3 regions of the Paenibacillus sp. J22P169 genome follow, and region 3 is predicted to be linked to each of the others. Evidence: predicted binding sites of a transcription regulator. Region 3 holds the regulator's gene; each other region holds the start of a gene.

Region 1 (4,288 bases), 1.5 Mb from region 3:
TTTGTCCGCTCATCGAGGAGTCGGACAAGCTGGACGTGCAGAATGCGATCGACGTCCACATTCAGCTGCAGCAGCATTTCCCGCAGATGCGGATCGGTTTGCTGCATGGACGTATGAGCGCGCAAGAGAAAGAAGCGATCATGCGCGCCTTCAAGGAAGGCACCGTGGAGGCGCTCGTGTCGACTACGGTGATCGAGGTAGGCGTGGACGTGCCGAACGCCACGCTGATGGTGATCTACGACGCCGACCGCTTCGGCCTGTCGCAGCTGCACCAGCTGCGTGGCCGGGTCGGGCGGGGCGAGCACCAGTCATTCTGTGTGCTCATCGCCGACCCGAAAACGGAGGTCGGCAAGGAGCGCATGAAAGCGATGACGGAGACCACTGACGGCTTTGAGATTGCGCGGCGCGATCTGGAGCTGCGCGGGCCGGGGGATTTCTTCGGCACGAAGCAGAGCGGGCTGCCGGAGTTCCGCATCGCCGATATGATGGCGGATTTCGAAATCATGGAGCAGGCGCGAGATGATGCAGCCGAGCTTGTCAGCGACTCGTCCTTCTGGACGGGGGCTTCTTTTATGCCGCTGAGGGCGTATTTGGAGCGGGCTCATATTTTTGACAGCGAAGTGCTAGATTAGTAGCTTAGTCTGGAAGACAAGTTGACCCCTGGCGTGTTCCCTCTTAAGATAGAAGTAGCTGCACTATTTTAGGGGAACGAAGGTGTTACGGTCTTGACTTATTTTCTTGTTTATTTATTGCTGATGAATATCATTACGTTTATTGAGATGGGACATGACAAAGGGCAAGCCAAAAAAGGAGGTCGCCGTGTACCGGAAAAACGCCTGTTTCTACTCGCTGCTCTCGGTGGTGGGATAGGCGGTTGGCTCGGCATGCGGGTTTGGCGCCACAAGACGAAGCATACATCGTTCGTTGTTGGCTTTCCGCTGCTCATTGCATTAAATTGCATATGTGTAATTCTAATTGCCATGTATATGTAAGCAAAGGACAGCTGCCGAGTACGGTGGCTGTTTTTTGTTTTTGTCTTGTTTGGATGAGAGAACTCGAACTCGAACCCGAACCCGAACCCGAACCCCAATACACGTTCCCCTAAACGAAATAACTGGAAAAACTCCAGTTAATTTCCGTTAATCTCCCCGCAATTGCGCATTAGATGGAAATTATGTAGTTAAGATGGTTCTTTTTAGAATTTCTTCGAACATTCAATCTAAATACATGCGTAAAATCCAGTTATTTAATTTTTATTGAGAAATAAAGCAAATTTAGCTGTACTTTTTCCATTTAAATGCACGCAACGTTTGATGCCCAGTGGATTTTTTCCGAAATTCCCGTCTATGCCTGATCATTTTGCTGCCAAAGTTTTGTCCGATTTGAAGGCCAACAACATAGGTTTTTCTTATATAAAGCTGCTCCAGTCAAGTTTGCCTACTTTCACTCATAGGATAGGAGCATGACGGGTATCGGAGGTGCGGGTATGAGTTATCAGCAATATGGCATCGATCCTGCGCTCGTGGAGCGTGTAAAGTTCAAAATGAAAAACCCTGAGGTAAAGGAACGCATCAAAATGCTGCTGCAAGGCGTCACAAAGGCAGATTTGCAAAACACGGCGAAGGTTACGCGTTTAATTGGTCTTGCCGCGGGCATTTTCGGTGAGAAGCTTAGCGGGAATCAAACGCACCAAATTTTAACGTTTATCATCGCGCAAAAGATTGATCCTAATAACACGTTTCATCTGATTAAATTATGGTCCATGTTTCGATAGGTGCACGCTGCAAACGCCACTTGCAGAGCGGAAGATGCTCTGTTGGTGGCGTTTTTTCCTGAGAGGCTTTTCTTTCATCGCACGCTCGCCTCCCGTTGAAAATCCAATGTACAAGAGGCGGAGAGTGGAGACATGAACTCGTCCGTGGTGATTCGCACATTTGGTGAAATGGTAAAAATAGGTAAAATAATTGAAATTAACTGTAGTTCGTCCTTTTATTAGTAAAAAAATATCCAAAAAACCACTTGCATAACGAATACGTGTTCGGTATATAATATGGAAAAACGAATATATGTTCGCATATGGTGGTGAGAACATGAGTAGTGCTTCAAAGGTGGAGACAGAAGAGGATGTTCAAATGATTAAGGAATACACACTGTTGCCGATTTTACTTGACATGCTGGCAAGAGATATGGAGGAGCTTAAGGTTTATAAAGATAAAATTGTTTATAATCACATACTTTTTTACCTCAGAGAGGTTGAGATGGCTATTTATCCTGAATTACAACAGCTGAAAAGTAAGATGAAGCAGCGAGAGATTAAGGTGATTCACACGGAAATGAATGCTTTAGGCATTCAAGTAGAGTACAAGGTTCGAGGTTACATTCACCATTTCACGATGCTTCGTAGTTTGGTCAAGGCTGAGCTGATGACTATGCTGATGAATATGCGGGGGGAATTGCGATGAGTAAGGGGAACAAGGGTGGGGAACGAACGATCTTCCTGGCGGACTGTCAGAGCTTCTATGCAAGTGTAGAGAAGGCCGAACATCCAGGTCTAGAGAATAAGCCAGTTGCCGTTGCAGGAGACCCTGCGTTAAGGTCAGGCATTATTTTGGCCGCCTGCCCTGTTGCCAAAGGATATGGCGTATCAACAGCTGAAAGGCTGGGGGAAGCGCTGAAAAAGTGCCCTGAACTGATTGTTATGCGTCCGAGGATGCAGCATTACATTGATGTTTCGTTGCAAATAACCGAAATTTATCAGGAATTTACGGATCTCGTTGAAATTTTCAGTATTGACGAACAGTTTCTGGATGTAACTGGAAGTATTCCGCATTTTGGAGATGCGATGACGATAGCGACAACGATGCAGCACAAAGTGTTCAAACAAACAGGTGTTAAGATTCGCGTAGGCATTAGTTCGAATAAAATTTTAGCGAAAATAGCGACGGATATATGGGCTAAAAAGAATGCGAGCGGCATCTTCACACTGCTTCCGTCCGCAATCGAGGAATACCTGTGGGAGCAGCCCGTCAGCAAAATGTTTGGGGTTGGCTCGCGGATGACCGCTCATTTTGCCAAGTTGGGCATGTATACCATTGGCGATGTGGCACGAACGCCGCTGCCGCAGTTAAAACAGAAGTTCCGCGCACGCTTCGGAAAGCAGTCGGACATTCATGCGGAGGTGATGTGGCGGACGGCAAATGGGTTGGATGACAGTCCAGTCACACCGGGGACGTTTGATACGCCTCCGAAGTCCATCGGCCATATGATGACGCTGCCGAGGGACTATGCGGAATCGTCAGAAGTGAATACGATCCTCATGGAGCTGACGGAGGAAGTGTGCCGAGACTGTCGCCGCAAAGGCTATATGGCCTCTATTGTGACTGTCAGCTGTATGTGCAGTCCCTTTGATGCACCGACAGGCTTCTCACGTCAGATGAAAATGCCAGACCCAACGAATCATACCGGTACCGTTTTTCAAGCTGTGAAGCAGCTTTTCTATAAATTTTGGGATACGATGCCAGTTCGCCGGGCCGGGGTGATGCTGAGCCAGTTCGTGGATGATGAGACGTATCAGCTCACTCTTTTTGAAGATCAAGTCAAGGCGCGAGAACTGGAAAAAGTGACGGACAGCATTAAGGACCGGTTCGGCAATGCGGCGATTGTTCGTGCGTCCTCCCTGACGTCAGCCGGTCAAGCGCAGACTCGTTCTCTCAAAATCGGAGGTCATTATAAATGAGCAAAAAATTGCAGAATAACGGTTTGTGGGAGTCTAGCCGGATGATGCTGCCCCAACATCGAGAAGCAGCTCAAAATCAACGTCATGACAAACCGCTTCCTACGAAGCGCCCGACAGCCGATGATATTAGCATTATACGAGAATCTGTTCTGCTGCCGCTCATGCATACGATTATTATACGAAGGGCGCGTGAGGTAGAGCGTTCTTCCGAGATGCTAAGAACGCTCTATTCGAAGGTGGCTCAGGTGCTGGCCAAAAATATGCAAGCCGACTTAGCCAAAGTTAAGCGCCATATGCTGGAGAATAACATGCACGTTGCCGAGGAGGAGAAAGACGATCAGATGATCCGTTACCGATACAGGTGCCGTGAGCATGAAGATCGATTTACGATGACAAGGGACTACATGCGTGCTGAAATTGGTGCGAGAATCGGTCGATACGCCGACAGCCTGGTCACAACCATTTATGGTACAGATCCGCGTGTGAGTGTGTTAGAGACGGAAATGAAGAAGAAATCGTGAAGCTGCCCTAACTATGGGCTAGGCCTCATTC
Region 2 (4,288 bases), on a different contig from region 3:
GATATTCGTTCCGAGAATCACGCCAAGTGTTCTCGGGAAGGACAGGACGCCGGCGCCGACGAGGCCGATGGCGATGACCGTGATTGCGGTGCTGCTTTGCAGCGCCGCTGTCAGCACGGTGCCGGTGATGAGCCCGCGTACCGGTGTGCGGGTAAACCGCTCCAGCCACAGCTGGAGGCGGGGGCCTGCCCAGGTTTGAAGCGAGGTTTCCATCAGCTTCATCCCAAGCAGGAATAAGATAAAGCCTGTAACAACAGGCAGAATAATAGCATGAATCATGAGAGGATCTCCTTTTCGTGAGCGAGTGACGTTTTCAACCAATATATGTGACCGTACAGACAAGCATGACAAGCCAGATGGTGTAGGTGAACGGTTTCACGCAAAGGATGGCTATAGAACATGGCAGTAGTATTTTTACATAAGAAACGCAAACCCCGTTTGGAGCAAGGACATCCGTGGGTGTATAAGAGTGAAATCGAGCGCACGGACGGAGATATTGTGCCTGGACAGCTTGTATCCGTTCAGAACCACCTAGGAAAATATCTAGCAACCGGCTATTACAATGAAGCTTCTCAGCTGACGGTACGTATTGTATCGTATAACCCGATTGAGGCGATGACGACTGAGTTCTTCGTCGAAAGATTTACACGTTGTTTCCTGCATCGTCAGCGTTTTGTGAAAGGAGCGCAGTCGTATCGGTTGGTATATGGGGAAGCCGATTTCCTGCCAGGGCTCATTGTTGATAAGTTCGAGAACACACTAGTTGTGCAGCTTTTGACCTTGGGGATGGACCTCTGCCGGGACAATATTGTGGAAGCGCTGGTACAAGTTATGAAGCCAGCAGGGATATATGAACGTAGTGACGTTTCCATTCGTGAATTAGAGGGCCTGAAACAGACAAAGGGGCTTCTGTACGGAGATTGTGCGAAGCATGTTGATATTTTAGAAAATGGCCTTCGCATTCGTGTTGATATTGAGGAAGGTCAGAAGACGGGTTATTTCTTCGATCAACGTGAGAATCGCGCAGCGATCGCACCGTTGATGACAGGCTGGGGACACCGCAGCGGCATCAATTTGACGGAAGTCGAAGAGGACGGCGTAACACAAATGCTGCCCGTTAATGCAAACGGCAAAGTAGTGACGTTCCCACTCTGGGACGGGGCTTCTGTATTGGAATGCTTCTCGCATACAGGGAGCTTTACGTTAAATGCTTGTCAATTCGGTGCAAAAAAAGTGACATGTCTCGATATTTCCGAGCATGCGATTGAAAGCGCGCGTACGAACGTTGCTTTGAATGGCTTCGAGGATCGCGTTGAATTCGTTGTTGCGGATGCCTTTGAATACTTGCGTACACAAGTGAAAGGCTTGGATGAGCGTAAGCTTCGCTCTTCTGCTGGTGCGGCAGGACAAGCCAAGGTAGACACTTCTAAGCCTGTTGGTACCGGTGGCCGAACTTGGGATGTTGTTATTCTCGATCCGCCTGCTTTCGCTAAGACGAAAAGTGCCGTTGAAGGAGCTTGCCGTGGCTATAAAGATATTAACTTGCACGGGATGAAACTCGTGAACGAGGGCGGATATCTTGTCACAGCTAGCTGTTCCTATCACATGCATCCTGAGTTGTTCCTAGAAACGATCCATGCAGCGGCAACGGATGCGGGGAAACTGCTACGCTTAATTGAGTTTCGTGGGGCAGGAATGGACCACCCTCGCATTCTAGGCGTAGATGAAGGACATTATTTAAAGTTTGCGATTTTTGAAGTACGAAGCAAGTAAGAGTAGGTTTTTAATTGTATCTTTGATAAGTAAGCAAAGCTGGAATTATTCTAGCTTTGCTTTTTTGTGCCGTGTTAGCGGGTTTCGGGAGAACTAGTCGATAAAATCGACTAACTCGTGTGGGATAGCAGGTATTGGAGAGCAGTCAGTCGATAAAATCGACTAATTTGTGTGCGTCAGCAGGTTTTCGAGAGCAGTTAGTCGATTAAATCGACTAACTCACGCAGAGTGTAGCCCAACGTCACTGTAGTCTTCATCACCGTTTCCACCGTAGCCACACTTTCGTCTGTCTGCTACTTCCATCAGTGGATTTTTATTTTGGACAATTAAACAAAGCCTTTCTTTCCGTTTTTCGTTTTCCATGTTACAATAACAGAATGTACGTTCGCATTATATATTTAATTTGAATCCCCCAGATCCCCCTCCATGATCTACCACGCCGACTCATCCATAGAAATATGCTAGAATAGAAAGATAGAAAACGAGAATTGCTTACGAAGCAAGCTTTCCGACGGAAAGTGTTAGGAGGCCCTAATGTCCATTCGATTCGTGCTTGGTAGAGCCGGAAGCGGCAAGAGTGAACGCTGTTTGACAGAAATGAAACAGCAGTTGGCATCGGCACCTGAAGGTGATCCGTTGATTTTGCTTGTCCCTGAACAAGCTACATTTCAAGCGGAGCACGCGCTAGTTTCAGATCCGAGTATACGCGGAATGATCCGCGCGCAAGTGTTAAGCTTTCACCGTTTAGCATGGCGCGTGATGCAAGAAGAAGGCGGCACCGCGAGGCTGCCAATTGATGATACAGGTAAGAAACTGCTGTTAACGAGCATTTTACATAAATACAAAGATAAGCTACGCCTATTCGGTCATTCTGCTGAGCAAATGGGCTTCGTTGACCGTTTGAACCAGCTTTTCACAGAAATGAAGCGCTATTGTGTGACAGCTGAACAACTAGAGACACATGAAAATAAGCGTGTGACCACACTTGGTGAACACGGCTTGCTGCGAGATAAAATGCACGATATTCAACTCGTCTACAGGCAGTTTGAGTCGGAGCTTGCCAAGCAGTATTTGGACGGTGAGGATTATTTGACGCTGCTTGCGGAGCAAGTGCCCAACTCTAGTTATTTACGCTCTGCTTCGGTGTGGATTGATGGGTTTCACGGGTTTACACCACAAGAATTCAAGGTGCTTGGTGCGCTATTCGCCGCTTGTAAGCAAGTGACGATCACGTTATGTCTGGATCGCGAATTGCAGGCAGGGGATACACCGGATGAGTTGGATTTATTTCATCCCACAGCGACGACGATGGTACGTTTACAGGAGATGATTTGGCAGCTAGGACTTGGTGCGGCTGAAGTTGTTCAGCTTGCTCACGAGCGTTCGCCGCGATACGAAGATAGTCCTGCACTTGCCTATTTAGAGCAGAATTTTGATCGTCGCATTGGTGGTGGAGCTCCTAAGTATAAGACTTCTCCAGGGGAGAATATAGCCGATCAGCTTGTCATTATGGAAGCTGTTCATCGCCGTGCAGAGGTTGAAGGTGCTGTGCGTGACATGCTGAAGTTAGTCCGCGAGCATGGCGTGCGGTGGCGTGAAATGGCCATCATGGTGCGGAATATGGAAGGCTATCAGGATCTGTTAAATATGGTACTTACGGATTATGAGATTCCTCACTTTTTCGATCAGAAGCGTTCGGTTCTACATCATCCGCTTGTAGAATTCATTCGATCTGCCCTCGAAGTTGTTCAGCATAATTGGCATTACGATGCTGTATTCCGTTGCATCAAAACAGATTTACTGCTGCCTCCGGGTGCAACATCGCAGAGGACTGAGCTGGATAAATTAGAGAATTATGTGCTTGCCTTCGGGATTCAAGGCTATCGATGGACGGACGGAAAGCCTTGGACATATCAATTTCGTGCCAACTTGGAGCAAGCGGAGGATCAGGTACAAGAACAAACAGCCGAGCTTCTAGCACTAAATACGAGTAAATCGTGGGTTGTGCGTCCATTACTTGCATTATCCAATCGTCTTGGACAAGCCCGCACGGTTAAGGCGCAGGTTGAAGCTGTTTACGAGCTATTAGTATCCGTTCAAGCACCAGAGAAGCTAGAAGCATGGACACAGCAAGCAACACGTGATGGAAAACCTGAAAAAGCTCGCGAACATGGACAAATGTGGAACAGTGTGATGGATATGCTGGATCAATTGGTGGAAACCATGGGCGATGATGAACTATCCTTGGAGATGTTTAACGGTCTTATCGAAACAGGGATGGAAAGCATGAAGCTGGGGCTAGTTCCGCCTTCGATGGATCAATTGCTGATCGGCAGTATGGATCGAACTCGCTCAAGCGGGATTCGATATGCCTATATTTTAGGAGTAAATGATGGGGTTATTCCTGCGCAGATGGCTGAAAAGGGTGTGCTGACAGAAGCGGAGCGAAGTGTTCTGATGGACTCGGGTTTACCTATGGCTGATGGAAGCCGCCGGAAGCTGTTGGACGAGCAAT
Region 3 (4,288 bases):
TGGGCTTTCTTTCTATTGTACTAACCGTTCGTAATAATCGGTAAAATTTCTTGAAGACGCGTTACTTCATAAGCAGGGACGATTTCTTCGCCACTTTGAAGCCCGTGATGATTAATCCAAATGTTACGCATCCCAATGCTTCCCGACCCCAAAATATCTGTCGTTAGCTTGTCCCCTATCATGATCCCTTCCTCAGCATCAATCTCAAGCAGACCCAGTGCATATTTGAAAATTGCTGCAGCTGGCTTCCCTTGTCCAAATTCACCTGAAATAACAATGTGATCGAAGTAAGGAGCAATGGCAGGAACGCCTGCTAATTTCTCTTTTTGCAAATCTGGTGAACCGTTTGTTAATAGAAGAAGTTTGTAATTGCCTTTCAAGGCATCTAACACACGGAAGGTTTCTTCATATACATAAGGACGACTGCGACGTTCAGCGGCAAATAATTCACCTAGCTTGTACCCAAGCTCACGATCTTCAATTCCAAGCGCTGCAAGCCCTCTAGTCCAAGATTCTGTGCGATAGCCAGGTGCTAGCTTCTCTAATTTGCGGAAGTTTTCGTCCTCACCTTGTGTGAAGTTAGCCCATAGCCCTTCAAATGGGTTAATCCCAATCATTTTGGTAAATGGGAACGTCTCGAAGGATTCGTATAAACTTCTCGCTTCTTTACGAACAGATGCTTCTAATTCCTCCGGATTCACGTTAACTTGCTTCGCCGCTGCTGCACAGGTTGCTGCAAACGCTTCTTCTACACTTCGGTCATCCCATAACAGGGTATCATCCAAATCAAAAAGCACAGCTTTCAACGTCATCATTCATTTCCCCTTTGAATGTAGTATCTATGAGTAGGCTTAATTCTCTTCGTCAGTAAACTTAATGGAATCCAGTTGGACTTTCAGGTTACCTCTGAATGCATCAATATATTTCTTTCTCAACTCGTTGCGCTCATCCAGCTCTGCATCTGTTAAGCCAACTGTCTTCGCTTTGCGAGCTAATTCATTGATACGCTCAATCGTTTTATCCATGCTGTCACTCATTGTAATCCTCCCAGTCAAAATTTCAATATGAGTACTACTTTGCCATCAGAGATTGTGATTGTCAAGGATACATCGTAAAGAGCCATGGACACTAATGTGTCTATGGCTCGAACATTCATCTATATAGGTAGCTAGAAATGTACTCATTAAGGAAGTAATAGAACTTGTCCCTCTTGCAAAGAACTGCTCGACAAATGATTAAATGCTTTCAACTTCTCGATGTAAGAACGTGTGTTCTCTCCAGGCTTTTTGTGAGAATCTGCTATTTCCCATAGTGTATCACCGCTTTGAATGACAATCTTCTCGTGTTGGATAGTTTGCGCCGATGGTTGAACGGATGCTGTTGGTGTAGACATTGTAACAGTACTATCACCTGCATAGGCTTGTACGATCGCACCGAACGAAAATACAGTTCCAAGTATTACTGCTATCAGCAAGAAACGAAGTAGTAGTTTCGCATGACCCCGTTTAGTCGTCATCCCTTTGGATGCTTGAGCAGTACCTTGAAGTGTTGTTCTTGCGTTAGATTGCGAATAAGCCATATACATAAAATCATCCCCCAAACGTTTGTTCTGATATTAGAATAACACGAACACATGTTTGAGTCAACCATTTCTCGAACTTATGTTTGTACGAACTCGGGTTCTATGTTATACTTTGGGTAATGATTCCCAGTATTGGAGTGATATCTTATGAGTAAAATTTCGCAGCGTCAACAAGCAATAATGGAATTCATTAAGAACGAAGTGAAAGATAAGGGCTACCCGCCTTCCGTTAGAGAAATCGGCGAAGCTGTTGGACTAGCATCCAGTTCCACTGTACATGGGCATTTGGAGCGTCTTGAGAAAAAAGGCATGATTCGTCGAGATCCTACTAAACCGCGTGCAATCGAAATCCTAGGGCTTGATGGTGCAGAATCCCAATTCGCAGTCTCCGTCGCTCGTGTTCCCCTCATTGGTAAAGTAACAGCTGGTGTTCCGATTACAGCTACTGAGAATATCGAAGACTATTTCCCACTTCCTTCAAGCATGGTTGGCGATAACAATGTGTTCATGCTTAGCATTATGGGTGACAGTATGATTGAAGCTGGTATTCATAATGGCGATTATGTCATTGTTAAACAACAACAAACAGCGAACAACGGTGATATCGTCGTCGCGATGACGGAAGATGATGAAGCTACTGTTAAGCGTTTCTACAAGGAGAAGGATCATATTCGCCTTCAACCGGAGAACTCTGCCCTACAACCCATTCTATTGAAGAATGTGACAATTCTCGGTCGTGTCATTGGCTTGTTCCGGGATATGTAAGAACACGGAAACATCAAAAAAAGCAAGGACTCAAAGTGTTCAAACACTTGAGTTCCTTGCTTTTTAGCTTTAAAACGCTAATACCCAGTTTCCCGCACGAAAGATTGGCTCGATCGTCCCATCGGCTAGTTCCCCATCAATCTCAAGCTCCGCAGACCCAATCATGAAATCCACATGTATCAACGAGCTATTCCCTCCACGAGCTTTCAATTCCGCATTGGACAGCGTAGTACCTTCCTTCAAATTGATCGGATAGCAACTACCTAATGCCAAATGGCAAGAAGCATTCTCGTCAATGCCTGTGTTATAGAAAATACGGTTGATATTGGAAATCGGAGAATCAAACGGCACAAGTGCTACTTCTCCTAAATATCGTGCACCTTCATCCATATCCAATAGGCGTGCCAAATGGTCATAACCCACCTCTGCCTGGAAGTCTACAACCTTTCCAGCTTCGAACGTAAATGAAAACCGATCCACCAACGCCCCATTGATATTTAACGGCATCGTACTCGCCACCGTACCACTAACACCTGTTCGGTTCGGAATGGTAAACACTTCTTCTGTCGGCATATTAGCTACATAACGGATGCCTCGAGCGTTCTCATTATCCCCGCCCAGCCAAATATGTCCTTCAGGCAACTCAACACGTAGATCCGTTCCCGTCGCTCTATAGCGCAGCGCTTTATAGCTTCTTTCATTCAACAAGCTATGCGTAGCCTTCAATGTATCCAAATGTGCCTGCCATGCCGCAACGGGATCTTCTTCATAAACACGATTGAATGTGAAAATAGCATCCCACATCGCTGGAATTCGTTGCTCTTCTGGTAGATCCGCATACACCATATTCGCCCAAGCTTCTGTAGGAGCTTTAATTAAACACCAGCTGAACTCACCCGTTCTAACATAGTGTTGATATTTTGCTCTCGCCGTTGATGCCGCTTTCGATGCCCGCGAAATTAAACTAGCATCAATACCATCGTACAGATTCGGATTCGGCACCTTAATGTTCAACAACGCTCCGCCATTCTCCACAAAACGTTCTAACATCGTCGTGTACCACTCTGGGTAATAGTCCATCGACTCATCTTGCGCATGATCAAATTTACTGCGTGTAACGACATCATCTTGCCAGTGCACGTGCACATAATTCGCACCTGCTTCATAAGCCTTCTGCACGATAAGCCTTGTTAAGTCAAGGGTCTCAATTGGCGCTTCCACCAACAAATCCTGACCTTTATTCAAATTGACCCCAATTCGAATCACTAACTCTGCATACTTTTCTAAATTACTATTGAAATTGTCCATAGTTCAATTCGTCTCCTTCGCGTTAAAAAGCCCATCAACTCACATAATTGAGATTGATAAGCTTAAAGTAGTATCTAGTTGTCAAGTAAAACCCATCTCTATGATACCGTACCCCATGAGGGATTGGCAATGATAGGCTGCTCCATAAGAGAAAAACCCTCAACGCCAAGAGCGTCAAGGGTTTCGTTAATTCTAGTACAGAGACAGATACTGATCTCTTTCCCATTGGTGAACTTGTGTGCGGTACATGTCCCACTCAATTTCTTTCAACTCATAGAAATGAGCTAGAGCATGTTCCCCAAGTGTATCGCAAACAACATCATCACGAAGCAACTCGTCTAGTGCTTGTTTCAAGTTAAGAGGTAAGCTAGGAATACCTTCGGCTTCACGCTCTTCTTCTGTCATCACATAGATGTTGCGATCTGTTGGCGGAGGAAGTTGCATTTTGTTCTTAATGCCATCCAAACCAGCCGCAAGCATAACAGCAAGTGCAAGGTACGGATTTGCCGCTGGATCCGGGTTACGAACTTCAACACGTGTACTTAGTCCACGGGAAGCTGGGATCCGAATCATTGGGCTACGGTTACTTGCAGACCAAGCTACATAGCAAGGTGCTTCGTAACCAGGAACTAG

The links. The regulator LexA, encoded in region 3, represses DNA repair genes until DNA is damaged. The targets are predictions, from matches to a motif close to CGAACATATGTTCG.
Region 1: AC58QG_RS00770 (YhjD family protein) is a predicted target of LexA. The motif match lies at 2,060-2,073, and genes of this name have one in related genera.
Region 2: addB (helicase-exonuclease AddAB subunit AddB) is a predicted target of LexA. The motif match lies at 2,148-2,161, and genes of this name have one in related genera.

What each region holds. Positions count from the first base shown of each region.
Region 1 covers NZ_JCAUAO010000001.1:153,586-157,873, forward strand. Annotated here, with positions in the region: gene recG (ATP-dependent DNA helicase RecG) at 1-632, shown strand, start outside; gene AC58QG_RS00760 (DUF1294 domain-containing protein) at 726-992, shown strand; gene AC58QG_RS00765 (stage VI sporulation protein F) at 1,487-1,774, shown strand; gene AC58QG_RS00770 (YhjD family protein) at 2,091-2,462, shown strand; gene AC58QG_RS00775 (DNA polymerase IV) at 2,459-3,736, shown strand; gene AC58QG_RS00780 (YhjD family protein) at 3,733-4,257, shown strand.
Region 2 covers NZ_JCAUAO010000005.1:287,259-291,546, forward strand. Annotated here, with positions in the region: gene AC58QG_RS23765 (Na/Pi cotransporter family protein) at 1-279, opposite strand, end outside; gene AC58QG_RS23770 (class I SAM-dependent rRNA methyltransferase) at 400-1,773, shown strand; gene addB (helicase-exonuclease AddAB subunit AddB) at 2,308-4,288, shown strand, end outside.
Region 3 covers NZ_JCAUAO010000001.1:1,628,312-1,632,599, forward strand. Annotated here, with positions in the region: gene AC58QG_RS07695 (HAD family hydrolase) at 21-812, opposite strand; gene AC58QG_RS07700 (DUF896 domain-containing protein) at 852-1,037, opposite strand; gene AC58QG_RS07705 (LysM peptidoglycan-binding domain-containing protein) at 1,184-1,585, opposite strand; gene lexA (transcriptional repressor LexA) at 1,730-2,347, shown strand; gene AC58QG_RS07715 (aminopeptidase) at 2,417-3,655, opposite strand; gene glnA (type I glutamate--ammonia ligase) at 3,848-4,288, opposite strand, start outside.